3 regions of the Exiguobacterium sp. s7 genome follow, and region 3 is predicted to be linked to each of the others. Evidence: riboswitches for the same ligand, from Rfam matches in the RefSeq annotation. Region 3 holds a riboswitch; each other region holds the start of a gene.

Region 1 (9,704 bases), on a different contig from region 3:
TTATTTGATTGACGAGAAAAACGATTTCGTCAACGGGCAAAATTTGATCGTTGACGGGGGCATGACGAAAAAGATGATTTACGAAGCTTGAATCAAGAAACTGGGACCATTACCCTATCTTTCAACAACCGATATGCGTGTAAAGGCCTAGTGACGGGTATAGGATGGGGAGTACATTGAAACTAGCGAAGGAGGAAGCGTCGTGCATCAAATCATCGAGGAGGCACTCCGTTTCGCGGCCGTCCGTCACGACGGACAGTTTCGAAAAGGAACGAATATTCCTTACTTGACCCATCCTGTGGCGGTCTCCATGTTGCTCGTCGAAGATCGGCAACCCGTCCCGGTCGTCGTGGCGGGTCTGCTCCACGACTTGCTCGAAGATACGTTGACGACACCTGATGAACTGAGTGAACGATTTGGACATGAAGTGACACGTCTAGTCAAGGCTGTGTCCGAGCCGGGGAAACACCAGTCGTGGGAAGAACGCAAACGGATGACGATTCAGCATGTGCGGACGATGCAGTATGATGAAGTCGCACTCTTGGCCGCGGACAAGCTACATAATCTGCGTTCGATTCGTCTCGACGTCGAGTCTGCCGGCAAACAAGTATGGGACCGTTTCAATCGGCCGCTCCGCGACCAGTCCTGGTATTATCATGAACTGCTCCATGCGTTGAAGCCGTTCGCGCAGACGACGACGCTCATCGAAGCGTTCGAGACGGAAATGAACTTGTTGTTTTACGGAGTCGAAGAAGGGCGGACCGAGAAGTTAGAGAAGTTGTTCGGTGTCATCAGACATGGGTTCCGTGAAGAAGAGTGGCTTCAAGAGACGACGACGCTTTGTCAGACCGCTTTCGAGCTGAACGAGACGATGCGCGAAGGGTATCGTCACGGGACCGAGGTCAATCAACTCGAGCTCGACGCCTTGTCGGCTCAATTGAAAGAAGCTGGACTGTGGGAACGCTTGTCGCTCCCGGCACTCCAAGCGATCGATGAATTATCGTATCGAATGGCATTGCAGTCGGACGAGATCGTCGCGTGGCTTGAGTGAAATGATTGTCAAGTGACCTTAAACGTGATATATTCATCGTGAACATAAGAAGGGGAGTAGCGACCACGAATGTGGTCGATGGATCGTCACTACGGTGCAACGCACTCGGTCCATCGAGCTTCTGATCCAAGTCCGCGAGACCTTTTTATGGATGCTTCTTCGGCGTCCATAAAAAGGTCTTTTTTGATTTTTTGAAAAAGGGGAGACACAGAAAATGGTATTTATTTACTTCATCTTGGCCGCAGCACTCACCGTGTATGCTGCCATCAAATTATCGACGTATGCCGACGTCATCAGCGAGAAGTCGACGATGAGCGGCATGCTCGTCGGGACCGTGTTGCTTGCCGGAGCGACATCGCTTCCGGAAGTGACGACGAGCGTATCGGCCGTCATGATCAATAACCCGGACATCGCCATCGGGAACATGCTCGGCTCGAACTTGTTCAACATCTTTATCTTGGCGATGTTTGACTTGTATTATCGTCAGAAGCGTCTATTTAACGAAGCAAGTCGGGATCACCTCTACACGGCGAGTCTCGGTTTGATGTTGACGCTCGTGACGATGCTCGCACTCGTCATCCGCATCGACTTCACGATTCTCGGGATCGGGATCGATGCCTTATTGATTGCAGGGTTGTACGCGGTTGGGATTTACTATATCGGACAACGTCCAAAAGAACCTACGACAGAACGGGAAGTCGAGCAAGAAGTCGGTGTCAGCGTCACCGACTCAATTCCGATCAAGCGCGCGGTCATCGGCTTCATCATCGCCGCACTCGTCATCATGGCGGCCGGAACGGCGCTTTCAGTGTTAGGTGACCAAATCGCCGTCGTGACCGGACTCGGTTCGAGCTTTGTCGGCAGTTTCTTGATCGCGGCCTCGACGTCGCTCCCAGAAGCGGTCGCCGTCTTCGTCGCCTTGAAGCTTGGTAACGTCAACTTGGCGTTCGGTTCGATTTTGGGGAGTAACATCTTCAATATGCTCATCATCGCGATGTCGGATGTCTTCTACCGAGGCGGTTCGATTTTGGCGGATGTGTCCACGTCACACTTGGTGACGGCGATCGGGATCACGATCTTGTCGGTCTTGGTCATGTACAGTGTCCTTCGAAAAGATGTCACGTCGAAGTTCCGCTACGTCTTGCCGTCCGTTCTCGTCGTCCTCGTCTATTTCGCGTCGTCTTACTTCATCTTCATCGGTTGATCGACCACACGGTGTCCTCGGACATCGTGTTTTTTGTTTGAGGCGGTTCGAGGAATCACTTTTCACTCACTTGGGTATAGAAGGAGGGAAGGAGGGGTGGCGATGCAAATGCATTCCGTGGAACGTCTTGATGATTACGTCATATTAATCCCAGCATATAATCCCGATCAAGCGCTCGTCACACTGGTCCGGGAGTTGAAAGAAGAAGGGTTCGTCCATCTGTTCGTCGTGAACGATGGGAGTGCCGAGACGTCCCGTCCGATTTTTGACGAGGTCGGAAAATGGGTCACGGTGCTCGAGCATACCCGGAATCAAGGGAAGGGTGCGGCGTTGAAAACCGGGATTCGACATGTCGTTCAGCATTTCCCTAGAACGAACGGGGTCATCACGGTCGATGCGGATGGGCAACATCTGCCGGCCGACGTCTTGAAGCTGTATGAAGAAGGCATACGTTGGCCTCATCATTTGATTATGGGCTGCCGCGACTTTTCAGGGTCCGATATCCCGTTCCGGAGCCGATTCGGAAATCAGATGACGCGCGGCGTCATGTTGCTCGGCAGCGGTCTTCGTCTGAAGGACACCCAAACCGGCCTCCGGGCGATTCCGCTGCGGTATGCAGAACAATTGCTTGATGTGCCGGGGAACCGTTATGAGTTCGAGATGAACATGTTGACGTTCACGAAACGATTGCAAGTCCCGATTCATCAGACACCAATTCAAACCGTCTATGTGGCAGAAAACGCCTCGTCCCATTTCCGGCCGGTGATCGACTCGATTCTTATCTATCGCATGTTTTTGGCCTATTCATTATCATCGGTCGCATCATTTCTGTTAGACATCGGGTTCTATGCCTTGTTCGTCTATTTGTTGAATCCGTGGTTCGAGACGACGCACGTCTTGATTGCGACGGTCGTGGCCCGTATCCTGTCATCGCTGTTCAATTATTTCGTCAATCGGAAAATTGTGTTCCATTCGAAGGCGAAGCGGGCGATGCCGAAATACTTCGGTCTAGTCGGATTGCAGATGGCGCTGTCGGCCGGTCTCGTCTATGCGCTGTTCTATGTCATCCGCGACGGTGAGGTGTGGATCAAAGTGTTCGTCGACAGCTTCTTGTTCGTCGTCAGTTATTATGTCCAGAAAAAATGGATCTTTAAACGCTAACAGGCCAAGACGTGTGTCTTGGCCTGTCTGGCATGCATATCGTTCAATAAGCGAGTTTTCCGAGCTTGACCGATGTGTACCGGTGCAGTTCACGCGGATCATGGATCCCGGTCTTCTGCATCATGTCGCGCATGAGCAGGGCACAGACGCGAGCATCTTCAGCCGCATCGTGATGCATGAACGGGACGTTCAAATATTCCGCCATCGTGTTCAGCTTGTGATTCGGCAGACCTGGATACAGTTTTCTCGACAACTTGACGGTACAGCCGTACTCGATCGTCGGAAACGTATATAAATCGTATTTGGCGATCGCTTTCTTGAACGCGCCCATATCGAACGATGCGTTGTGTGCCATGACGAGGTCGACATCCCGCAGCGTCGGATAGAGCTGTTCGAGCACCTCGGGTAACGCTGGGGCGTCCCAGACATCGCTCGGCCGGATGCCATGGACCCGGATATTGCCGGCATCGAAGTCTTCCTCCGGATTGACGAGCAGTTGGTTCGTTTCGATGATTTCACCGTCGACAAGCAGGCTCCAGCCGACAGAGCAGATGCTGCGACTATCGCGGTTCGCCGTCTCGACGTCGATGGCAAGAATTGAATGTGGCATAATTAATCCCTTTCTCGTAAAAACAAGTATAAAAAAAGTCTAACATATCGTTAGACTAAAAAGCGATTATGCGGCCACGAGGTTGCGGCATGCTTCGGCACAGCGGAGACATGCTTCGGCACAGCGTTGGCAATGGTCGTGCAAGTGGCGGCCACATTCGACGGCGCACGTGTCACACACCTGGGCGCAGAGTGCACCAATCGGTTTGGTGAAAGCCGAATCGGTCTCGAGCGCGTTCAAGGCGAGTGCACACACTTCCGAACATTCTTTCGTCAGCCGGATACACTCGGCGACCATCAACAAATCTTCTTCTTGTAAGCATTTTGAGAAACAATGATTGCTTGCCCGCATACAGTCGATGACGGCTAAAATGGTCTCTTCGACAGAGGCTCGGTCCATGATAAGTCCCCCTTTAGAATAATGATGTCTTACAATCATTACCCGCTAGCGGATGAGTTAAACCGAGCGGCGACGCAAAAAAAGTCACCCCTCAAATGAGTGGTGACTTCAATAATGGAGCATAGCGGGCTCGAACCGCTGACCTCCACGCTGCCAGCGTGGCGCTCTCCCAGCTGAGCTAATGCCCCGTTCGAAAATTATTATATCATCCTAGTAAAACATTTGGCAATGGCTATTTTTAATTTTTTTGAACAAAGTTTAATCAGCACTGAACGTGGGAAAATCACAAATGATGTTATATTACGAAAGCAGGTGTCATGTATGGAAATGATTTTACTCGCACTCTTACCTGCCTTGATGTGGGGGAGCATCCCGCTCATCGTCTCAAAGGTCGGCGGGAAGCCGATTCAACAGTTGATCGGGACGACAATCGGGGCGATGGTGATGGCGGTCATTATCGCACTCGTGTTCAATCCCGGGTTCACGACGCTCGCAATCGTGACCGGATTCATCTCCGGCGCGTTTTGGGCACTCGGACAATATTTACAGTTCCAATCGTTTCAAATTTTAAGTGTCTCGAAGGCGATGCCGATCAGCACCGGCATGCAGCTTCTCGGTACATCGTTGTTCGGTGTCATCGTCCTCGGAGACTGGAAAACGACGACCGAACTATGGCTCGGATTTTCGGCGCTCGTTCTCATCGTGATTGGGGCTGCGTTGACGTCGTATCAGCAGAACAAAGACGGCGACAGCAGCGGCGCCTTGAAGAAAGGCTTGCTCGTTCTGCTCGTGTCGAGTATCGGTTACGTGACGTACGCCGTCCTGACGAACTATTTCGAGGTCGACGGGATCACGGCGATCTTGCCACAGTCGGTCGGGATGTTCGTCGCGGCGCTGTTGTTCAGCCTGCGTGAGAAAGATGTGAAGAAGTTCGATCCGAAGACGTTCAAAAACATCTTGGCCGGGATCGCCTGGGGGATCGGGAACTTCGGGCTGTTCGTGTCGAGCGGTGAAGTTGGAATCGCGACGTCATTCGCCTTGTCGCAATTGAACGTCGTCGTGGCGACGCTCGGCGGGATCTATCTATTAAAAGAAGAGAAGACGACGAAAGAACGTGTCTTCGTCTTTATGGGTATCGGCCTCATCGTCGTGGCCGGATTCATGCTCGGAATCGCTAAAAGCTAAAAGACGGGTCAGACGACCCGTCTTTCGCTTACCAGGCTTGTTCGATGAATGCGTCACGCCCAGATTTTTTCCGGTCCTCTTTATAATGGGCCGGATTTTTTTTATGGAAGTCTTGATGGTACTCCTCGGCCGGATAGAACGTGTCAGCCGGTAAGATCTTCGTGACGATCGGCTGTTGGAAACGTCCGCTCGCCGCGAGCGCGTCGCGACTCTGCTCTGCTTTCACACGTTGTTCTTCCGTATGATAGAAGATGGCCGGCGCATATTGACTGCCTCGGTCTTGGAATTGACCGCCGTCATCGGTCGGATCGGTCTGAATCCAATACAGTTCGAGCAGTCGCTCATAAGCGAACAGCGTCGGGTCGAACGTGATCTCGACGACCTCATAGTGTCCGGTCGTCCCTGTCTTCACTTGTTCATACGTCGGATCGTCGACGTGACCTCCCGTATAACCTGATACGATCGACTCGATGCCGGGTTGTTCCTCGAACGGCGTCACCATGCACCAAAAACAGCCGCCTGCGAATGTTGCTTTCTCCATTATCTTGTCCCCCTCATCTTCATTCCCAAAAAAAGCGCCCATGTCATCGACATGAGCGCTCTGTCATATCGGCCAAGGCAATCGCCTTGCTGGTAGTAGCACCTTGCCGTAGCAGGTTGCTGTGAAGTCATAGAGCCAGGTCTCTCGTTCACTCAAGATATCGATATGTAGTTGGTGACAGCATCATACCATCAGATTTGAAGCGGCGTCAACGGTTTGGCTTGCGCCGTAGTTGGAGCAAGGTGGCACCGAGGATCAGGATGACGAGCACGATGGAGAGCGGTAGCGTATACGGGGCGTCCCCGGCATATAACTGTAAGAAGAACAAGGCAAAGACGGACAATAAGACGAGTACGTACGAACGGTTCATAGTAACCTCCCTTTTCTTTCAGTGTACCAAGTTACACATTCGTTGGCGAACGAAAACAGGAAATCAAATGTCGATAGCGAATACCATCGAGTGACCAAAGGAGGAATCAATATGACTGACACATTTGATTTTATGGAACTCGATATCGAATCTGCCCATCGCGGATATAAAGAAGGAACGTTTACGGCACGTGACGTGACGGCCTACTATTTGACCCGGATCGCCCAGTTCAACGACAAACTGAAGGCGGTCATTCAAGTGAACCCGGACGCGTTGTTCGAGGCCGAGTCGGCTGACCGGGCGTTTCGTCGCGGGCTACGCTTGCCGCTACTCGGCATCCCGGTGCTGATCAAAGACAATGTCGAGACAGCCGGACTCATGAAGACGACGGCCGGGGCCGTCGCCCTCGAACATCACTTCGCAGGCCGGGACGCCCATCTCGTCCAAAACCTGCGAGCGAGCGGGGCCATCATCCTCGGGAAAGCGAACTTGTCCGAATGGGCCAACTTTTTGACCGAGGGCATGCCGAACGGCTGGAGCGGTGTCGGTGGGCAGACGCTCAATCCATATGGGGATAAGCTCGATGTCGGAGGTTCGAGCTCAGGTTCGGCCTCTGCGGTCGCAGCGAACCTGACACTGCTCGCTGTCGGTAGCGAGACGAGCGGCTCCATCATCCATCCGAGCGTGCACAATGGCATCGTCGGCATCAAACCGACCGTCGGCCTCATCAGTCGGAGTGGCATCATCCCGATTTCGCGGTCGCAAGACACGGCGGGACCGATGGCACGAACGCTCGAAGACGCGGTAAGGGCACTTGAGGCGATGGTAGGGGAAGACCCGGCGGACCCGGCGACACTCAACCTCCCGGCCGGCCCGCCGTATCGGACGTGCCTCGACGAGCGCCAAGCGGTCGGGATGCGTGTCGGGATCGTCAAAGCTGATTTATCAGCAGAAGAACAAGCATTATACGGTGAGACGACCGAGCTGTTGAAACAGAGCGGCATCGACCTTGTCGAAGTCGAACTGCCCGCCCATGATACACTCGACCAAGGCGATATTTTGTACCACGAGTTCAAACTCGGGATCGAGGCGTACCTGGCCACGACGACGCTCCCGTACGAGACGTTGTCGGATTTGATGGACTGGAACAACAGACATCCTGAGACGATCCCGCACGGACAAAAGACGTTCGAGAAAGCGGAAAGATTGTCGGGACGTCTCATCGAGGCGGCCTATTTGACGCGCCGGCTCGATGACGTGCGTGACGCCAAGACGGACGGACTCGACCGCCTATTAAACGAACAGCAGTTGCACGCGCTCGTCTTGCCTCACGATTTGAACTATGACATGGCGGCAAAAGCCGGGCATCCGACCATCACGATCCCATATCGCTTGAAAGCGAGCGGGGCGCCGTTCGGCCTGTCGTTCACCGGGACGAGTTATGCCGAACGTGACTTGATCCGTCTGGCGTATGCGTTCGAGCGGCATATTTCGCGTCCCGTTCCACCGTTATAAGAACGTTGCACCCGTCGTCCACGTCCGCTACAATGGTACGTATGCGGATTGAAGAAAGGACAGATAGCAATGAAACCATCTATATACGGGCTGACGTTCGATCAGCTGACAGAAGCGTGTGTCTCTTGGGGATACAGCGCCTTCCATGCGAGACAAATTTGGGACTCGCTCTACATCGACCGAGTGAAACAAATCGAGGACATCTCGGTACGGGCCGAGGTGCGTGAGGCGATCGCCGCCGAATACGTCATCTCGACGCAAGACCTGTTCGTCAAACAAGAGGCGGGCGACGGGACGGTCAAATTTTTACTTAAACTACACGACGGGCACTATATCGAGACTGTGCTCATGCGACATAAGTACGGCCGTTCGGTCTGTGTGACGACGCAGGTCGGGTGCAATATCGGCTGCAGCTTCTGTGCGAGCGGTCTCTTGAAGAAGACACGTGATTTGACGGCGGGCGAAGTCGTCGAACAAATCATGACCGTTCAACACTACTTGGACGAAGTCGGCGAAGGGGCCCGGGTCAGCCATATCGTCGTCATGGGGATCGGCGAACCGTTCGATAACTTTGACAACTTGGTCGACTTCTTGCGTGTCGTCAAGGACGAGCGCGGTCTCGCGATCGCGCCGCGTAAAATCAACGTCTCGACGAGCGGACTCGCCGACAAGATTTACAAGTTCGCGGACCTCGATTTGCGCATCAACTTGGCGCTGTCGCTCCATGCGCCGAACGACGCGCTGCGGACGCAAATCATGAAAATCAACCGGGCGTTCCCGCTCGACAAGCTCATGCCGGCCATCCGGTATTACGTCGAGAAGACGAACAAACGAATCACGTTCGAATATATTCTCCTGTCGAAAGTGAACGATTTACCGGAGCACGCCGAGGAATTGGCGGCGCTCATCGACGATATTAAGGACAAGTCGTACGTCAACTTGATCCCGTATAACCCGGTCAACGAGCATATCCAATACGAGCGCAGTACCTCGGAGGACATCATGGCGTTCTATGATGTCTTGAAGAAGCGTGGCATCAACACCGGTGTCCGCCTTGAGCACGGGACTGACATCGATGCGGCATGCGGCCAGTTGCGCAGTAAACATATGAACGTCGAAGGTGCGAAATAAGTGGACTCCTTGAATCGAATGATTCAAGGAGTTTTTTTTCATAGAGCCGCTCCGGTGAAGGAAAGACGGACATCGCCCCTAACTCTGCGGAACGATTTTGAAAAATCTTGAATAGACCTCGTCCGCTCAGGGAATAGTCAGTTGAAATCAATGTAGAGAGTGGAGGCAATTCAATGGAGACAGTAAACGCTGCGTTATGGATTCGAGTCAGAAATACACTTGGGGAAGGCCCGTGTTGGGATGCTGAACTGAAACGGTTCTATTGGGTCGACATCGAAGGACACACACTTTGGTGGTACGACGAAAAGGAAGACGAGCTGTCATCGTTCGATATGGGACAACAGATCGGGTTTGCGGTCCCGAAAGTGACAGACGGCGTCGTCGTCGGCTTGAAAGACGGCATTTATGAATGGGACGAGGGATCGAAGCGACTCGATAAACTCGTCGAACTCGATGACCCGGAAGGGGATCTTCGCTTCAACGACGGAAAGGCCGACCCGTACGGACGAATCTTTGCCGGGACGCTTCATCTCAACG
Region 2 (9,704 bases), on a different contig from region 3:
GCCTAAATATCCATTTATATAGAGTGTGTTAAATGGCCATAAAAAAGACGCCGCCGTTGTATTAAGCGCCATCGCAATGACCAAAATCCATACCGAAATCGGCATTTTATTGTTCATACCAGTTACTCCTTTCATTCCCGTTTAACGATAAAAATTCGGCACGACGGCCGAATCAAGAATAAGTCCTTCTCCAAGCTAACGGAACGCCCCATAACTGTCAAGAAAAATTACTTATTATGAAGTAAACACGAGGAGAGCTTGTGATAGCATGAGCAAAGAAGGAGAGGATATTCATGCAACATCCATTTGGTGACGCCAGATACCACAAATTAAATGAAGCATATCGCCGTGAGTTCGGCGGGAAAGTGTTCAAGGTACCGCTCGACGGCGGTTTCACTTGTCCGAACCGGGACGGGCTCGTCTCGAAGGGCGGCTGTACGTTCTGTTCGGACGACGGCAGCGGTGATTTTGCCGGCAACGCCTGCGATCCGATCCCGGTCCAATTTGCCGAAGTGAAAGCACGGTTGCATCGAAAGTGGAAAGAAGCCCGCTACATCGCTTACTTCCAAGCGTTCAGCAACACGTATGCCCCCGTCGCCCGGCTCCGGGAATTGTTCGAGCCTGCCCTTAAAGAGGAAGGTGTCGTCGGTCTATCGATCGCGACCCGACCGGACTGTCTGCCGGACGACGTCGTCGACTATCTCGCCGAGTTGAACGAGCGGACGTCCCTCACGGTCGAACTCGGTCTACAGACGATTCACGATGCGACAGCGAAAAAAATCAATCGTGGCCATGACTATAAGACGTTCCTCGAAGGTCTCGCCAAGCTCCGCCGACGCAATATAAGCGTGGTTGTCCATATCATTAACGGTCTCCCTGGCGAGACGACAGAGATGATGCTCGACACGGCGCGAGAAGTTGCTAAAATGGACATACAAGGAATCAAGATCCATTTGCTCCACGTCTTGAAGCACACGCCGCTCGCCCGTCAGTACGAAAAAGGATTGCTCGAGCTCATGGACGAGACGACTTACGTCTCCCTCGTCTGCGACCAGCTTGAGACGTTACCGCCCGAGATCGTCATCCATCGGTTGACCGGTGACGGGCCACCGGATCTGTTGATCGGTCCGACGTGGAGCCGGCACAAGATGGCCGTTTTGAACGCCATCGATGCCGAACTAGTGCGTCGTGATTCCTTCCAAGGAAAAAAGAAGGATGAGAGCCATGGGATTAATGAGAGTCTTACCGTTCGCGAAGTACCTACTCCGTGAACACGTCACACCTGGTGCCGTCGCCATCGATATGACGGCCGGCAACGGGCACGATACATTATTTTTAGCCGAACTCGTCGAGGCGGCGGGACACGTCTACGCGTTTGATGTCCAAGCAGCGGCGGTCGAGGCGACACGCATTCGCATCGAGGAAGCAGCATTGACGGACCGCGTCACTGTCATCCACGACAGCCATGACACCGTCCGAGAAATTGTAGCGGACGAGACCCGCCCGATCACAGCCGCCGTGTTCAACCTCGGTTATTTACCGGGAAGCGACAAGTCGGTCACGACGACGGGCAATACGACCATCGACGCCCTCGAGCAACTGCTCGACGTCATGGCCGTCGGTGGTGTCATCGTCGTCGTCATCTATCATGGCCATGATAGCGGCAAAATCGAGCGCGACGAGGTGCTCGCCTACGTCGAGGCACTCGACCAAAAGCGGGCCGGCGTCCTCCGTTACGGCTTCATCAATCAAATCAATCATCCCCCGTTCATCGTGGCGATTGAAAAACGTGCATGAAAACAGGCGACTCGAGCGAGTCGCCTGTTTTGTCATTCTCGGATCAATTCATAAAACGTGATGAGCGTCTCCGCGAACTTCGTGTTCAATCGTTCATAGCCGAAATGCGGGAAGCCTTCGAGCCGGCGGATGTATACTTGATCGCCGCCGATTTTTCGACAGACGTTGAGCGTCAGCTTCACATCGGCGAAGCGATCGTCCGGCGCATAGAAGCAAGCGAGTGGGAGGCGCGGCAAATGTTTCTTCTCTTCTTGATGCTCGACGATTTCTTCCTCGATTTCCCGGTATTGCCCGTAGGTGATCTCACCAAAGCGGGACGACTCTTCGCCTGCACCCATGAACGTCATCATGCCGAGCGGCAAATCCGGACGGAAACGGTCGACCGCACTCGCGACGACTTGTTTCAATCCGCCGATTTGGCGGGACGGATGCCAGTCGAACAAGGGTGAGATATATGTCAAACTGCCGAGCGGCACATCGTATTCCTGGAGCAATCGGTTCGTTAACAACGCCCCGAGACTGAAGGCGATGACGTGAATCGGCAGTTTGTACTGGCTCGCCTCGCGTAGCGTGTTCTTGATTAACAGCTTATGGTCTTCCGCCGTCAAGCCGACCGTCTGTCCGGTCACGACGAGAACTTCATATTCGTCACGTAACCGTCCTAAAAACGCCTCGCTCAAGCGTGACGTGAACTGGAGCGGATAGACGATCACGATGACCCCTTTTCGTGATTCTTCTTCGTATGTCATACTGTCACCTCATTTTATTATGTCCATGTTTTTATACTAACAAAAAACATCAGCCGAGACTGATGTTTGTCAGAAAATCCGTCTAGGGTCTTAGCTCGGGTCATAGCGCAAATGAATCAGTTCCATCGGTTGGTCGTACACTTCCTCTTGAATCCGATTCAACTCGATGAACGCCTCATGGTTCAAAAAGGCAATCGCCTGCTCGTTCGAACTCTCGACGTACAGTTCGATCGGTTGAACTTTACGTTCGCGCAGATGAGACAATAAGGCCGTTCCGAGACCTTGTCGGTGATGGGTCGGATGAAGATAGAGTCGGAGCACTTCCCACGTATCCCCGCGGTCGATCGCATGATAGAACCCGATGACGTCGCCTTCGGCTTCACCGACAATGAACAACTGCTCTTTCGCTTCCTCGCTTGAACTGATGGCGCGGACGATCTCTTCTTGCTGATAAGCCCGTTCCATTACTTTTGAACGAACCTCGTCTTGTTCACTGACCGTTGCGAGCGCAATATCGCGGATGGTGGCGGCATCTTCTGGTACAGCTTCCCTGATCTTCATAACGGCATCCCCCTTTTGGCCAATCTAGTAGTATCATTCCCCATCAGCAAAAAAATATCCTGCCCGCTCATTACTTTTTGATGTCGAAATGAAGGAAGACGTTATTTTCCATTTTGACTCGGGTATAAGAGTATCAATGCCAACTTACAAAAAGGAGTGTTACTATGGAACCGAAACTACAACATGATCCAAAAGTAGAGCAAGCCAACAATCCAAATCGTCAGTTTGACCAAGCAAATGCAGGTGGCCCTAAAATCACCGTCGTGACCGGGATGCTCCTCGGCGCCCTCGTCGGCGGTCTGCTTGCCTTACTTAGCACGTCGAACCGTGAGAACACGAAACAATCGTTCTCGAGCGCGAAATCGTCGGTCGGCGGTCTCGTCGATACGGTCAAACAAGACCCAGCCGGAAAGGCCTCACAAGTCATTGACCAAGTGAAATCGGCTTCTGGAATCATCCAAGAAGTTGCCACTGACGTTCAAAACGTATACGAGAAAGTCGCTGGTGAAGTCGACACGGTCAAAGAAGACGTGAACAAAGTCGTCGGCACGGCGCAAGAAGCGAAGTCAGATCTTCAATCGATCGGCGAGAAAGTCGTCGATGCGAAAGATACGGCGCTCGGGCAAGAAACTTCATCCGACACGTCATCAAGCAATAACGAATCATCGAATGACAACAAAACACAAGCCTAACAAAAAAACGACCTTTCACTGAGAAAGGTCGTTTTTACTGTCTTATGCGAAGCGTTTCGCGCCTTCTTCAAGCACTGCCGCTTTATCCGTTTGCTCCCATGGGAGTTCAACGTCTGTACGACCGAAGTGGCCGTAAGCTGCTGTCTGCTTGTAGATTGGACGGCGAAGGTCGAGCATCTTGATGATGCCGGCCGGACGGAGGTCGAAGTTCTCGCGAATGAGTTCGACGAGCTCAGTCTCGCTCAATTTGCCTGTGCCGAACGTGTCGACTGCGATCGATACCGGGTGGGCAACGCCGATCGCGTATGCAAGTTGAACTTCTGCTTTGTCAGCAAGTCCCGCTGCAACGAGGTTTTTCGCTACGTAACGAGCCGCGTACGCCGCTGAACGGTCAACTTTGGTTGGATCTTTACCTGAGAACGCGCCGCCGCCGTGGCGAGCGTAACCACCGTACGTATCGACGATGATCTTACGTCCTGTGAGGCCTGCATCCCCTTGTGGTCCACCGATGACGAAACGGCCAGTCGGGTTGATGAAGTATTTTGTATCCGCGTCGATGAGTTCAGACGGGATGACCGCGTCGATGACGTGCTCTTTCAAATCAGCTTGGATTTGTTCGAGTGTGATGTCTTCGGCGTGTTGCGTCGAGATAACGATTGTGTCGATGCGAACTGGGTTGTTCGCTTCGTCGTATTCGACCGTCACTTGTGTCTTACCATCAGGACGAAGGTAAGCGAGCGTGCCGTTCTTACGAACTTCTGCCAAACGACGTGACAATTTGTGTGCGAGTGAAATCGGGAGCGGCATGAGTTCTGGTGTCTCTTTTGTTGCGTAACCGAACATGAGACCTTGGTCACCAGCGCCGATCGCATCGATTTCTTCTTCAGTCATTTGTCCTTCACGAGCTTCAAGCGCTTGGTCGACACCTTGGGCGATGTCTACCGATTGCTCATCAATCGATGTGAGGACAGCACAAGTCTCTGCATCAAAACCATATTTTGCACGTGTGTAGCCGATCTCACGAACTGTTTCACGAACAACTTTCGGGATATCCACGTAAGTTGATGTTGTGATCTCACCTGCTACGAGCACGAGACCTGTCGTGACAGATGTCTCAGCCGCAACGCGGGCGTTTGGATCTTCAGCTAAAATCGCATCCAAAATCGCATCTGAGATTTGGTCACAAATTTTATCCGGATGTCCTTCCGTGACGGACTCCGAAGTGAAAAGTCGACGGTTCAAGTTTGCCATTTCGAAAAACCTCCTATAATAAGGGTGATGTGTGGACGGTACTCGTTCCCCTTACGCGTTGCTTTGGGACGGTAATGAAAAAAACCTTTCGCCATGTTCAATGGGAAAGGTTGAATCGTTCTTCCTTACCCTCTTATCGTTCGAAGCTTGCGCTTCGCTTCAGGATAGCACCTTTTCCGAATAACAATGACAAATCGGACGGTTGCTGGGCTTCGTAGGGCCTTGTTCCCTCCACCGCTCAGAATAAGAGTATCCGTTACGAAGACCATCATATAAATGACACCCCGTTCTGTCAAGCGTATCGACTGAATTCGTAAAACTTTTCACGAACTCGCAATAGTTATGTTTGTGAAATATCAAACATTTTTTTGTCGGTTTTCGATTTTGTACTATGACCTGGTACAGAATATGTTAGAATGACAGTGTAAGAAAGCGCTTACTTTAAAGGATAAAAAAGGCTTGTTTTTGATTAGTATGTCACATATAATAAAAACGTCATACTAATAAAACGCGGAAGTATGCGGATTTCATCCACATCTATTTAGGGGAAAGGTGGGATTCAGGATGGCGACAACGCTCCTGAAAATCGAAGAATTAATTAAAGGTGCCGACATGATGCGGAACTTAACGGTTCCAGAATTGGTGGAAGAAGCCATTCGCAACGGGGAAGGCGTACTGACGAAAGACGGGGCTTTATCGGTCAGTACAGGTAAATTCACAGGACGGTCACCGAAAGACAAATTCGTCGTGCAAGATGAAGTCAGCAATCATTTAGTAGACTGGGGTCCGGTCAACCAACCGATCGCAGAAGAGAAGTTCACGGCACTGCTCGATAAAGTGCTCACGCATCTCGAGACGAAAGACAAGCTCTACTATCTCGAGGCGTCTGCCGGGGCTGACGAGCATTATACGCTTCCAGTGCGGGCCATCACAGAATACGCGTGGCACAACTTGTTCGCGAAACAGTTGTTCTTGCGCGAATGGCCGACACGAGGTGCCTTTGATCCGTTCACGGTCATCTATGCACCGAGCTATAAGGCCGATCCGGAAGTCGACGGGACGAACTCCGAAACGTTCATTCTCGTCTCATTCGCCAAACGGACCATTCTGATCGGGGGAACAGAATACGGCGGCGAAATTAAAAAATCGATTTTCTCAGTCATGAACTTCCTGTTACCGGAACAGCACGTCTTGTCGATGCATTGCTCGGCGAACGTATCGGACGCCGGCGAGACGGCTCTCTTCTTCGGGCTATCGGGTACCGGAAAGACGACGCTATCGGCCGACACAGAACGTCATTTAATCGGGGACGACGAGCATGGTTGGTCTCCTGACGGCGTCTTCAACATTGAAGGCGGTTGCTACGCGAAGACGATCAACTTGTCGCGTGAGAACGAACCTCAAATCTACGATGCCATTCGATTTGGCTCGTTGATTGAGAACGTCGTCTTGGACGAGGAACGGGCACCAGACTACAAGAACATCTCACTCACTGAGAACACACGGGCCGCCTACCCGATTCAATTTATCGATAACGCGATGCTTCCGTCACGAGCCGGGCATCCGAACACGATCGTCTTCTTGACGGCCGACGCGTACGGCGTCCTGCCTCCAATCAGCAAATTGACGAAGGAGCAGGCGATGTATCACTTCTTGTCAGGCTATACGTCGAAGCTAGCCGGCACGGAGCGCGGCGTGACGGAGCCGCAGGCGACCTTCTCGACATGTTTCGGGTCACCGTTCTTGCCGCTCGCACCGGAACGCTACGCCGACATGCTCGGCACGTTGATCGAGAAACATGACGTCGACGTCTATCTCGTCAATACCGGTTGGACCGGCGGCGCATACGGCGAAGGATCGCGGATGAAGCTCGCCTATACACGGGCGATGGTGAACGCGGCCGTCAACGGGAAACTCCGTGACGTCGAGACGACGCGCCATGACATCTTCAACGTCGAGATTCCACGCCACATCGACGGGGTGCCAGACGACGTGCTCAACCCACGGGGCACATGGAAAGACGGGGCCCGCTACGACGCCGAGGCGGCAGCGCTCGCCCGTAAGTTCCAAGACAACTTCAAACGATTCACGAAAGCGAGTGAGGCGGTCGTCGCAGCCGGCCCAATCATCGTGTAATAAAAAATGACTAGCGCCTGATTTAGGCGCTAGTCATTTTTTGGTGCGACGGCTAACATCCAGTCCATCGCCTCATCGGTCGTCTTCCACTTTTCCCAAAACGGGAGTTGATGAGCGAACGGGACGATCCAAAGTTCGGCCCGCTCCCCCATCCGTTCGGCCACGGCTGTCGCATGGCGGAGCCGCACTTGCTCGTCGTCTGTCCCGTGAATCAATAACGTCGGGGCCTCCCAGTCCTTGTAGAGGGGTGAACGCTCCACATACGCCTCACGAGCCGCTTCCGGGTCACCCCCGGTCATACGGCGGAGCATTTTCCGCATCGAGCGTTGCTCTTCGTACGTCCATTCCAAATTGGTGACACCCGCCCATGACGTCACAGACGTGAGCGGCCGCTCCGCGGCGAGCGACAACGCCATCATGCCCCCGCGCGAGAAGCCAAGGGCATGAATGAGCGTGTCCGTTCGATGGACGCGATCATAGAGGGACAAGACATCCTCTAAATCGGCCCCGCCGAAGTCCTCTTTCCCGCTCCCCCCATGGTTACCCCGATAAACAGGCGCCACGACGTGGAAGCCTTTGGCCGCGAACTGCATCAACCGAGGCAAGCGCACGTCCCCGATGCGTCCTGTTCCGCCGCGCAAATAAAACAGGACGTGCCCGTTCGGTCGCGTCGGCGTGATCGTATAGGCGACGACATCCTCACCATCGCGCGTAGCGTACCAGCCACGGTGGACCGCATAACCGGCATATGGAGGGAGGACCTCGATCCGGTCAAACCATTCGTTTTTCATGGAGCACCTTCATCGTTTCCGGGAGCACCCGGTCTTTCATCATGAAACTGTACCGGTTGTTCCGGAGCAGATTCGTTGGCAGTTCCTTCATGAGAACCGCGCCGTCGGTCTCGTCAACGGCCGGATGGTCATCGAAGCGCTCGATCTCGGCGAAGTAAATATTTTTGATGACCGTGTCCCCGCGCCCGAGCACACGGTATTGTCCGAGATAGTGCAGCGTCTTCACGACACCACCCGTCTCTTCATACACTTCCCGAATCGCGGCATCATCCTCATGTTCGCCGGGCTCAACTTTTCCGCCTGGGAACTCGAGCCCGCGCTGCTTGTGCTTCGTCAGCACCCATTGATTCTCATAGCGGGCGACGACCCAGACGTGGAGCGGCGTATCCGAAAATGGATAGTGCGCGAAGCTCAACTCGACTTTATTGTGATAGTAGTCCGTGAATGTCAACATAGTCCATCCCTTTCTTTCCCCTGTCTACTCTCACTTTACCTTGTCTTCCCCCAGTTTCAAACAAAAAAATAGGCCCGCCGGAGCGGACCTACTCGAAATTATTGGTTCAAGCGCTTTTCAAGCTCAGCTTTTTGTTCTTCGTAACCTGGTTTTCCAAGCAACGCGAACATGTTCGCTTTATACGCTTCGACGCCCGGTTGGTTGAACGGGTTCACCCCGAGAATGTATCCGCTCATCGCGCATGCCTTCTCGAAGAAGTAGAACAAGTAACCGAGGTGGTACGGCGTCATCTCTGGCAATTCAACAACGAGGTTCGGTACTTCTCCGTCCGTGTGGGCAAGGAGTGTTCCTTCAGCCGCTTTGTCGTTCACGAATTGGATCGTTTCGCCAGCGAGGAAGTTCAAGCCGTCGAGGTCTTGCGCGTCTTCTGGCACGTTCATCGCGTGACGGACGTTCGTGACACGGATGACTGTCTCGAACAAGTCACGACGACCTTCTTGGATGTATTGTCCCATCGAGTGGAGGTCGGTTGAGAAGTCGACAGCCGCCGGGAAGATCCCTTTGTTGTCTTTTCCTTCTGATTCGCCGTAAAGCTGTTTCCACCACTCCGACACGTAGTGAAGGGCCGGTTCGTAGTTGACGAGCAACTCGATCGACTTGCCTTTCGCATACAAGGCGTTACGGACGACCGCATATTGGTACGCCTCGTTCTCAGAGAGCTCTGGTGACGAATAGGCGTTTTGTGCGTCGCGTGCACCTTCCATGAGGGCATCGATGTCGATGCCTGCCGCAGCGATCGGAAGGAGTCCGACCGGTGTGAGGACCGAGAAGCGGCCTCCGACGTCATCCGGGATGACGAACGTTTCGTAGCCTTCCGCATCCGCAAGCGTCTTCAAGGCGCCACGGGCACGGTCTGTCGTCGCATAGATGCGCTCACGAGCACCGTCTTGACCATACTTTTCTTCCATGAATTGTTTCAAGACACGGAACGCGATCGCCGGCTCTGTCGTCGTTCCCGATTTCGAGATGACGTTGACCGAGACGTCTTTGCCTTCGAGCACCTGGAGCAACTCCGTCAAATAAGTAGACGAGATGTTGTGACCGGCGAAGAAGACTTGTGGCGCGTTGCGCTCTTCTTTTGACAATACGTTGAAGAATGAATGTTGAAGCATCTCGATGGCCGCGCGTGCGCCGAGGTATGATCCACCGATCCCGACGACGACGAGGACGTCCGAGTTCTCACGGATTCGTTCCGCGGCCGCTTTGATGCGGG
Region 3 (9,704 bases):
CAAATCGTGACGATTTTGCCTTCGCCGTCCAAATCTTCGGCCAGTGCCTTGAGCGAACGCCAAGCGAGCGAATAGTCGTCCTGGTCGATGACCGTCACCCCGTCGTTCGTCAAATCATTGTCGAACGCGACGACTTTGATGCCTTTGTCGAGTGCGCGTTGGACCGGTTCTTTCAATGCATCGGCGCGGCCATGGTCAATCAAGATGACATCGACGCCTTGCGTCGTCGCCGTGTCGACGTAACTCGCCATCTTCGACAGATCGTTGTCGGCGTTGTACACTTTCACGTTGCCGCCGAACGATTCGACTTGTTCCGTCACCCCATTGATATACTGCGACGAGAACGTCCCGATCGACATCTGCATGATGAGGGCGACGTCGATATCTTTTGGCAACGTCCCGTTCGAGACCGAGACGGGTTTCGTCTCTGCCGTCTTCTCGGCCGGCTTCGATGGGGCCGCTTGCTCGTTCGTGCAACCGACGAGCGCCAAGACGAATGTGAATAACAAAATCAAGAGTTTTTTAGACATGAATCGTTCCCCCTACATGATGTGTGATGGCGGCCTCTGTCGGTTCGAACACACCCGCCTCGGTGATGAGTCCGGTGATGAGATCGGGCGTCGTGACGTCGAACGCCGGATTGAAGACGGTGATGCCGACGGGCGCCGTCGGTTGACCACCGATATGTGTGACTTCTGACGGGTTCCGCTCCTCGATTTCAATCGTGTCATCCGCCGTCAAATCGAACGTCGAATGCGGCGCAGCGACGTAGAACGGAATGCCGTAATGCTTGGCGAGGACGGCGAGCTGCAACGTCCCGATTTTATTGGCGACGTGCCCCGTCCGTGTGATGCGGTCGGCTCCGACGATGATGGCATCGACTCGTTTCGACTGAATCGTCCAAGCCGCCATATTGTCAGTGATGAGCGTCACGTCGATATCGGCCCGGTCGAGCTCCCAGACGGTGAGGCGTGCCCCTTGCAGGAGCGGCCGCGTCTCACAGGCGAAGACGTTGAAGGATACACCGCGTTCTTTTCCAACGTAAAACGGGGCGAGCGCCGTCCCATAACGCGATGTCGCGATGGCACCGGCGTTGCAAATCGTCAACACGTTCCCCCCGGCCGGCAACACCGTCAGTGCATGCTCGCCGATGGCCCGGTACGTATCGACGTCCCGGTCGTACAAAGCGATGGCGCGGCGTTTGATTTCCTCGGCAATCGCCTCGAAGTCGTCCCCGACATTTAAATCAAGGAGCGATTCGATCACGTTTTGCAGATTGACCGCCGTCGGCCGGGTCGCGATCAAGCGGCGTCCGACGAGGTCGAGCCGACGCGTAAAGTCCGGATCGTCGACTAACCGGCCCGCCTCTTTGGCGAGGACGAACGCCCCGAAGTATGCGATGGCCGGGGCGCCGCGGACTTGGAGCGTCTCGATGGCATGTTCGGCCTGTTCGAGCGTCTCAATCGTCACGTACCGCTCTTCATGCGGCAACAACGTCTGATCCAATACGATGAGTTCGTCTGTCTGTGAATGGAAACGGATGTTTTGGACCGTCATACGCGCACCCCCGACAGGAGTGTCACCAAGTCGTCAATCGATTCGACGCTGTGGCGTTCTTTAATGAGCGCCGTCCCGAGGGAGAGCGCGTCACGTTTTCGTTCGAGCCGCGTCGCTTCCGGCAACGTCTCGAGATCGGCGACACCGGCCAGTCCGACGGCACGGCGAATGAGTTCGCAACCGGCGTAGCCGATCGTGTCGCTGAAAATCGTCCGCAACAACTCGTCGACGAAACCGTCCGTGTTGAACGGCTCGACGGCGCGTTCAAAATTGGCCCGAAACGTCTTCTCAAACGTCTCCCACACCGTCAAGACGTCCGTGAAACGCTCGAAGCGTTTGAGCGGGTCATGGAACGTCGACAGCGTCAAATGGGCGATGATTTGGCCGAGGTCGAAGCCGAACGGTCCGTAAAACGCGAACTCTGGATCGATAATCTTCGTTTCTTGTTGAGTCGCGAAGATGCTCCCCGTATGTAGGTCGCCGTGTAGGAGTGCCTCATGTTTCGTGACAAAGCCGACTTTCAGTTTCGTCACCTCGACTTTGAGCGCTTGGTCTTGCCAAAGGCGTTCGACATCTTCTCGCAGCGCCGTCTCGATGTTGTTCGACTCCGCGTCTTTGAACGGGTCGGTGAAGATGAGTTTCTCGGTGATGTCACACAGTTCTGGGTTGTAATAGTCACGTTCAATCCGCTTCTTCGCAATCGGTCCGGCCGCGTAATCCGACGTCGCGAACAGCGTCTCGCCTAAAAATTCACCAACATGGCGGGCCAGTTCAGGATACGTTTTCCCTTCCAAATAGCCTGTCCGAACGATCTCAAAATCTGACAGGTCCTCTAAAATCGTGTAGGCGAGCGTGCGGTCACTACCAAGCACGATTGGAACGAAACGAGGGACGACGTTGGCGAATTCGCGCAATGCCAACTGCTCGATCCACGCCCGTTCAAGTGTGAGTGGCCAACTTTCGCCGACGACTTTCGCATACGGGAGCGCTTGTTTGACGATGAGACTCGTTTCGCCTTGTCGGATGCGGAAAACGAGGTTCAAATTGCCGTCCCCGATCTCCTCGCAATGCGTGATGCCTCCGTCTTCGATTAACCCCAACGTTTTCACATGCTCGACGACGGTCTGTTCTGTAAATGGTTGATATGACATGATGTTTTCCCCTTCCTGTACGTTGCCCACAAAAAAAGCCCCTTTCTCCGCGAGAAAGAGGCACAGCCAAACTGGTTGTTCCTCTCATCTGTCAGACATTCGTCTGGTGGATGTAGCACCGTGCCTAGTGGTCGGTTGCTGCGGCGTCATCGGGCCAATTCCCTCTGCCAACTCGCGATAAGAGTGGTTTATTCGATTCGGTGAACTTATGTGCTGAATATTACGGACTCGACGTCACAATTGTCAACGTCATTTTCTCGGTGCACCTCCGTCTTTTTTTGTGCATATATGGAAACAACTTTCCAAAATATTTTTTTTGGAAAAAAAGGAATTGACGACGTGATGATTCTGTGCAAAAATTCAATTAAATTTCACAACTTCAAATCACATTCTTATCAAGAGCAGACGGAGGGACAAGCCCGATGATGTCGCAGCAACCGACCAGAGATGGCACGGTGCTAATTCTTGCAGCGTAAGCTGAGAGATAAGAGTTCATTTTTTTATGATGACCTCTTGCCTCGGCATGGGGTCATTTTTGTTTGCCTGGAAGGAGGAACCATATGAGTATCACTGCCACATATGAAATCAAACGGACGGACGCGGTCGCGACCGTCGCCAACAAGATCGCCCTCGAGCTGACCGTCGGCACATGGACGGACTTGCCTCACTTAGAGCAAGAGCAGTTACAGGCGTTCCGAGGTGAGGTCGTATCAACCACACATACGGACACGACGAGCCGCTTCACAATCCGCTATCCGTTACATAATGTCAGCCCTGACTTTTCATCCATCTTGACGACGACGTTCGGGAAACTGTCCCTCGATGATTCGGTCCGATTAATCGATTTGACGTTGCCGGAGACGCTCGCCTCTGATTTCAAAGGCGCCAAGTTCGGTGTCGACGGGATTCGTGAGTTGCTCGGCGTTCAGGATCGCCCGCTCGTCATGAGCATCTTCAAAGGCGTCATCGGCCGTGACCTCGCGTTTCTCGAGCAGCAACTCCGCGATCAGTTCGCCGGTGGCATCGATATCGTCAAAGACGACGAGATTTTATACGACAACCCGCTCACCCCGTCGCTTGAACGGGCCCGGATCGGAGCGGACGTCATTCAAGCCCACTTCGAGGCGACCGGGAAACGCGTCCTGTACGCCATCACGCTGAGCGGCCCCGTGTTCGGTCTGCGTGACCAGGCGCTCCGTCTCATCGAGGCCGGTGCGACGGCGCTCCTGTTCAACGTCTATACGTACGGTCTCGACGCACTGCGCGAACTCGCGAACGATCCGGATATCCACGTCCCGATCTTGGCACATCCGGCCTTTGCCGGCGCCTTGACCGGATCAATCAGTCATTCGCTTTTGCTCGGTAAACTCCCTCGCCTCGCCGGGGCCGATTTGACGCTCTTCCCGTCACCGTACGGCTCACTTGCGACACCGCGCGACGAGGCGTTCGTGATTCGTGACCAGAGTGCCGAACCACATTGGTCGAAGCCGATTTTGCCGGTCCCGTCCGCGGGGATTCATCCGGGACTCGTCGCCGATATCATTCGGGACTTCGGGACGGATGTCGTCATCAACGCCGGCGGTGGCATTCACGGTCATCCGGACGGTGCAGCCGCCGGGGCTCGTGCGTTCCGACAAGCCATCGCTCACGTACTCGGTCAAACCGAAGGGCAGACGGACGAGCTCGATACCGCGTTGAAGGCGTGGGCGTCACGATGACGGCCCATATCCTCTGCGACTTTGACGGGACGATTACGGCGGAAGACAATATCATCGCGTTGATGAAGGCGTTCGCCCCGCCGGCTTGGGTCGAGTTGAAAGACGCGGTCCTCGAGCAACGGATTTCCATCCGATCCGGGGTCGGTCAAATGTTTCGACTGTTGCCGAGCGAGGCCGCCCCGGCTTACCGTGATTATTTGTTGGAGCGCATCACGCTCCGCCAAGGGTTCCCGGCATTTTTAGAAGAAGTTCGGGTCCATGGCTGGAAGTTTGACGTCGTCAGCGGCGGGATGGACTTCTTCGTGCAACCGGTCTTGGACGGGCATGTCGCCCCCGAGCATATCTACTGCAACGTCGCCGACTTCTCCGCTGAGACGGTCACCGTCGCTTGGCCGCACGCTTGCGATGAACAATGTACGAACGATTGCGGCTGTTGCAAGCCGACGCTCGCTCGCCGCCTTGTCAATCCCGCCGATCGCTTGATTGTCATCGGCGACTCGGTGACCGACTTCGAGGTCGCGAAGCGTGCCGACTTCGTCTACGCCCGAGGTCAACTCATCACGCTCTGCGAAGACGCAGGCATCCGTTACGCCCCGTTCGAGACGTTTGACGACATCACCCATCACTTGAAGGAGGTTGCCGTATGAGCCTTGCCGCACGTTGGCTCGAACTGGCCGACATTAAAGACGAACTCGCCGCCCGCGACTGGTTCCCCGGAACGAGTGGGAATTTGGCGATTCGCGTTTCCGATGACCCGCTCGAATTTCTCGTCACGGCGAGCGGACGCGATAAACGAAAACGAACACCGGACGACTTTGTTCACGTCGATGCGGCCGGACGCTTGATTGGCAAACAGAACGGTCGTCCATCCGCCGAGACGCTGCTTCACGTCGAAGTGTTCAATCGGACGGACGCGACGTGTTCGCTCCACGTCCATACGGTCGACAATAATGTCATCTCCGAGCTCCATGCCGCCACCGGCGAAGTCGTCTTCACCGGCCAAGAGATCATCAAGGCGCTCGGCTTCTGGGACGAGGATGCGGTCGTCCGCGTACCGATTATCGAGAACCATGCGGACATCCCGACGCTCGCAGCCGCCTTCGCCCCTCATATCCGGGCAAACGCCGGCGCCGTCCTCATCCGCAATCACGGCATCACCGTCTGGGGCGAGACCCCGGCCGCGGCCAAACGTTATTTAGAGGCTTACGAGTTCTTGTTCAGCTATACGTTAAAACTACGCGCCCTAGGCGTCCATTCATAAGGAGGAACCAACCATGGCAACTGTCTATTTCCAACAAACCGAAGAACGTTACGTCGATCAAACTGAAGTGAGTGCCTTTTTAGAGTCACGCGGGATTTTAAATGAGCAGTGGGATATCACAAAGCTCCCGGAAAACCTGCAAGAGAACTATCAGTTGACGGACGAGGACAAACAAGCGATCTTGTCGACGTTCCGTGACGAGATTCGTGACGTGTCGGAGCGCCGTGGCTATGAGACGGCAGACGTCATCTCGTTGTCGGATGCGACGCCGAACTTGGACGAACTGCTCGTCAACTTCCAAAAGGAACATCATCACACAGATGACGAGGTCCGCTTCATCGTCAGTGGCCATGGCATCTTCGCCATCGATGACGCCGAGCGCGGCTACTTCAACATCGAGCTTAACCCGGGTGACCTCATCTCGGTGCCGGTGAACACACGCCACTACTTCACGCTCCAAGACGACCGCAAAGTCGTCGCCGTCCGCATCTTTGTGACGACCGAGGGATGGGTGCCGATTTACGAGAAACAAGACGTGACAGCATGAAAAATGGTCTCTCGCACAAAGGCGAGAGACCATTTTTTAATGTTTGGCAGCGGCTGTCGGTTTTGAAGAGAACCAACCCCATGCCGCGATCCCGACCATGACCGACCAGAAGAACACGGTCCACGCCGTCGAGTGGACGAATCCGTCCGGAAGACCCATGAATTCGAACGGTGTGCCGGCAATCAATTTCTTGAAGCCAGGGTGTTCGAGGACGAGCACCGTCAACTTCACGCCGACCCAGCCGACGATGATGAAAGCAGCTGTTTCGAGTGATGGGCGTTGATGCAACAACTTGACGAAAATACGTGCGGCGAAACGCATCAAGATGACCCCGATGAGTCCACCTGTCAAGACGACGAAGAACTGACCAGAGTCGATGCCGCCGATCTCACCGAGCCCGAGTGGCGGCAAGCTGACCGCGAGCGCGACTGCTGCGAGAATCGAATCGACCGCGAAGGCGATATCGGCGAACTCGACTTTAGCAACCGTCCACCAGAACTCTTTCTTCGTGACCGGCTTCTCCGTGATGGCCGTCTCTTCTTTCGCCTCAGCGGCGAGGTCTTGTTTCGGATCCATCTTACGGGCCTTATAGGTCATATACAGATGCCGCGCACTCATCCCGATCAAATAAAGCGCACCGAGCGCCTGGACTTGCCAGACGTTGATCAAGAACGAGATCAAGAACAAAGCGATGAAGCGGAAAACGAACGCTCCGAGTAATCCGTAAAATAGTGCCTTCTTCTGCTCTGTCCGTGGCAAGTGCTTGACCATGACCGCCAAGACGAGCGCGTTGTCTGCAGAAAGCAGCCCTTCAAGACCGACGAGTACGACGATGATCCAGGCGTACTGCAGGATTAACTGCCAATCCATTAAAACATCCCCTTTTTCTGTTGTGTTCCTTCATATTTAACAGTGATCTATATTTTAAGTTCACAGGAACATTTTATTCCCCATTTAGATTGAAATCAATCTTCTTTTCTTCAATTGCTGAAGTTTTTTCATTTGTGAGCACGTTCAAAGCATGTTCAAAGAGCAAAATGGTACCCGGTCGATGTACATTTCGTGATAAAATCCTAACAAGAACGAGTGGCAGTCATTTGCCCTCTCAAAAAAGGAGAATCCGATTATGTCTACAAGCCATGTCGCTTTACCTACTAAAGCAGAACGACATAAATTATTCGGTTCGGTCCCGCCGATCAAAGGCACGAAGCCAACTGAAAAAGATAAAATGGTCGATCTACAAAACACACCAAAAAACTTCTTGTTCGCGCTCGACAGCGTCGGCATCTCAAACGTCAAACACCCGGTCAACATCGAGACGCCAGACGGCATCCAAGCGACGGTCGCCACATTCGAGTTGACGACATCGCTCGTCCAAGACCGTAAAGGCATCAACATGTCGCGTCTCACAGAACAGCTCGACGCGTACCATACGCAAGGCTGGACGTTATCGAACCGCTCGCTCATCGAGTTCGCGCAAGAACTCGCCGAGCGCATGGAACAGACGGAAGGTCAATTGACGGTCCGTTACCCATGGTTCTTTAGCCGCAAAGCCCCGGCGACAGGTCTCAGCGGTCTTATGAACGCGGACGTCATGCACAACGTGACGTATAACTTAGAGACAGGTATGGCGAGCGTGACGGTCGGTCTCGTCATCAACGTGACGACGCTCTGCCCATGCTCGAAAGAAATCAGTGAATACAGTGCCCACAACCAACGCGGCTACATCACGATCGAAGCCGGTCTCGATGAAGCATCGCTCGACGGTTTCGACTGGCGTCTCGCGCTTCTTGAGGCAGCTGAGTCGAACGCATCGGCCCCGCTTCACCCTGTCCTCAAACGTCCGGACGAGAAACGTGCGACAGAAATTGCGTACGAAAACCCGCGTTTCGTTGAAGACATGGTCCGCTTGATCGCGGCTGACTTGTACGAAATGAAACAAGTCGTCAATTTCTTCGTCGAATGCCGCAACGAAGAGTCGATTCACCAACACGATGCGATCGCTTCGATCACATTTGATAAGCGCGATAACTAAAAACGAGTGAAGCCTACGCGGGCTTCACTCGTTTTTCTATAGGCTTTGGACGAGTCGAATCGTCAACATCATGACGATGACGATGATCCAGACCGCCCAGACGAGCCGCCACTTGTCCCCATCGACTCGTTTGACGAACGTGTAGACGGTCAAGTAGAGCGCGATCAACAGCGGGATGACGACCCATGGATTGTCGAGCATCACGCTTCGACGTCACCGTCCCAAGCGAGCATGCCGCCCTCGACGTTGATGACCTTGTAGCCTGCTGACTCCAAATAATCACATGCTGTCACACTGCGGCCGCCTGAGCGACAGATGACGTGATAGACGTTGTCTTTCGCGAGCTTGTCCGTCACGCCAGGAAATTCAGACAGCGGATAGAGCGGTACGTTCGGGATATGACCCGCATCGTACTCATCTTGTTCGCGGACGTCGATGATGTGGAGCGATTCGCCGTTCTCGAGTTTTTCACGTAATTCGGTTGCGTGGATGTTTTGCATGGTGGTTCCCCCTTAAAAGTGTTGTCCCTTACTAGTTTACCTCAGTTTTCGATGAAACAAACTCCAATTGATTGTCGTGTTTTCATCACAATAGAACCCTTCGAGTTCGCACCGCTCGACCACCTGCTCGGCCCATGCTCGGCTGCCGCAAATCAACGTGAAATGGCTATCCCAAGGCGGTACGATGAGCCAATCATGTTGATGTCCAAAGAACGTCCGATGCCGCATCCCCCACGTATCGGAGGTTAGCGTCTCCCGAATGTTGATAAGATGCCGTTCCGTGCAGAACTCGTCCCCGCTCCACATCCACTCTTCTCCCATCTCAAGAAGTGCTCGTAACATCTGATTCTCTAAAAGATCAGACAGTTCCCCTTCGCCCGGTGGAATTACGTTCTCGCTATCGCAAAATTCGATGATTCGATTCGCACCTTCTTGATCTTCGGCGTGCGGTTTCAGCGCCCCAATCATCGTCCGAAGCGCGTGATCGATGCGTTTGATGTCATCGAAGCCAAGTCGGCGACGCATATCTGCCCATGTGATGGCCCGAAATTGCTGTTCGACCTCGTTTTTATCCATCTCGACATAACGGTCAACCGCGGTCGGGTCGTCTTTCGGGACTAGAAACGGATGAAACACGACGAATACTGTTTCGAACACCCCTTCGTAATACGTTTTGATCGGATAATCATCTCCGCCACCGAACATGGCGTACCGATGCCCTTCCGGCAATGTGATGATGCCTTCCACTTCATCCATTTCCTCGCCCCCTTTTCCAATAGTTTACAATGGGACCACAAAAAAAGCATCCCCCGCTCAGGAAGGATGCTTTTGACTTACGCTTCGTTGCGCTCGTCGATCGCTTGTGCCGCTGTGATGAGCGTCAATTTATAGACGTCCTCTTCGTTACAGCCACGCGACAAGTCGTTGACTGGCTT

The links. Region 3 has a riboswitch for S-adenosylmethionine ahead of KNP79_RS14355 (2,3-diketo-5-methylthiopentyl-1-phosphate enolase). Riboswitches for the same ligand answer to the same signal wherever they lie in the genome.
Region 1: linked by a shared signal. The riboswitch ahead of msrA (peptide-methionine (S)-S-oxide reductase MsrA) and the one ahead of KNP79_RS14355 (2,3-diketo-5-methylthiopentyl-1-phosphate enolase) in region 3 are both predicted to bind S-adenosylmethionine.
Region 2: linked by a shared signal. The riboswitch ahead of metK (methionine adenosyltransferase) and the one ahead of KNP79_RS14355 (2,3-diketo-5-methylthiopentyl-1-phosphate enolase) in region 3 are both predicted to bind S-adenosylmethionine.

What each region holds. Positions count from the first base shown of each region.
Region 1 is NZ_JACSLO010000002.1:460,881-470,584, forward strand. It holds gene KNP79_RS04915 (SDR family NAD(P)-dependent oxidoreductase) at 1-91, shown strand, start outside; gene KNP79_RS04920 (HD domain-containing protein) at 203-1,051, shown strand; gene KNP79_RS04925 (sodium:calcium antiporter) at 1,266-2,255, shown strand; gene KNP79_RS04930 (bifunctional glycosyltransferase family 2/GtrA family protein) at 2,364-3,416, shown strand; gene KNP79_RS04935 (3'-5' exonuclease) at 3,460-4,026, opposite strand; gene KNP79_RS04940 (four-helix bundle copper-binding protein) at 4,093-4,425, opposite strand; tRNA gene KNP79_RS04945 (tRNA-Ala) at 4,541-4,613, opposite strand; gene KNP79_RS04950 (GRP family sugar transporter) at 4,747-5,610, shown strand; gene msrA (peptide-methionine (S)-S-oxide reductase MsrA) at 5,639-6,151, opposite strand; SAM riboswitch class I at 6,215-6,315, opposite strand; gene KNP79_RS04960 (hypothetical protein) at 6,360-6,521, opposite strand; gene KNP79_RS04965 (amidase family protein) at 6,633-8,036, shown strand; gene rlmN (dual-specificity RNA methyltransferase RlmN) at 8,106-9,167, shown strand; gene KNP79_RS04975 (SMP-30/gluconolactonase/LRE family protein) at 9,341-9,704, shown strand, end outside.
Region 2 is NZ_JACSLO010000002.1:94,269-103,972, reverse strand. It holds gene KNP79_RS03110 (MDR family MFS transporter) at 1-117, opposite strand, end outside; gene mnmL (tRNA modification radical SAM protein MnmL/YtqA) at 294-1,271, shown strand; gene mnmM (tRNA 5-(aminomethyl)-2-thiouridylate-methyltransferase MnmM) at 1,225-1,797, shown strand; gene KNP79_RS03095 (alpha/beta fold hydrolase) at 1,830-2,546, opposite strand; gene KNP79_RS03090 (GNAT family N-acetyltransferase) at 2,637-3,107, opposite strand; gene KNP79_RS03085 (hypothetical protein) at 3,272-3,799, shown strand; gene metK (methionine adenosyltransferase) at 3,842-5,050, opposite strand; SAM riboswitch class I at 5,181-5,300, opposite strand; gene pckA (phosphoenolpyruvate carboxykinase (ATP)) at 5,615-7,186, shown strand; gene KNP79_RS03070 (alpha/beta hydrolase family protein) at 7,216-7,977, opposite strand; gene ytkD (RNA deprotection pyrophosphohydrolase) at 7,958-8,431, opposite strand; gene KNP79_RS03060 (glucose-6-phosphate isomerase) at 8,530-9,704, opposite strand, start outside.
Region 3 is NZ_JACSLO010000017.1:2,301-12,004, reverse strand. It holds gene KNP79_RS14370 (sugar ABC transporter substrate-binding protein) at 1-530, opposite strand, end outside; gene mtnA (S-methyl-5-thioribose-1-phosphate isomerase) at 523-1,557, opposite strand; gene mtnK (S-methyl-5-thioribose kinase) at 1,554-2,708, opposite strand; SAM riboswitch class I at 2,790-2,892, opposite strand; SAM riboswitch class I at 3,098-3,199, shown strand; gene KNP79_RS14355 (2,3-diketo-5-methylthiopentyl-1-phosphate enolase) at 3,269-4,426, shown strand; gene KNP79_RS14350 (2-hydroxy-3-keto-5-methylthiopentenyl-1-phosphate phosphatase) at 4,423-5,073, shown strand; gene KNP79_RS14345 (methylthioribulose 1-phosphate dehydratase) at 5,070-5,687, shown strand; gene KNP79_RS14340 (cupin domain-containing protein) at 5,701-6,234, shown strand; gene KNP79_RS14335 (TerC family protein) at 6,271-7,104, opposite strand; gene folE2 (GTP cyclohydrolase FolE2) at 7,361-8,269, shown strand; gene KNP79_RS14325 (hypothetical protein) at 8,306-8,470, opposite strand; gene KNP79_RS14320 (rhodanese-like domain-containing protein) at 8,470-8,769, opposite strand; gene KNP79_RS14315 (DUF2711 family protein) at 8,806-9,525, opposite strand; gene pta (phosphate acetyltransferase) at 9,603-9,704, opposite strand, start outside.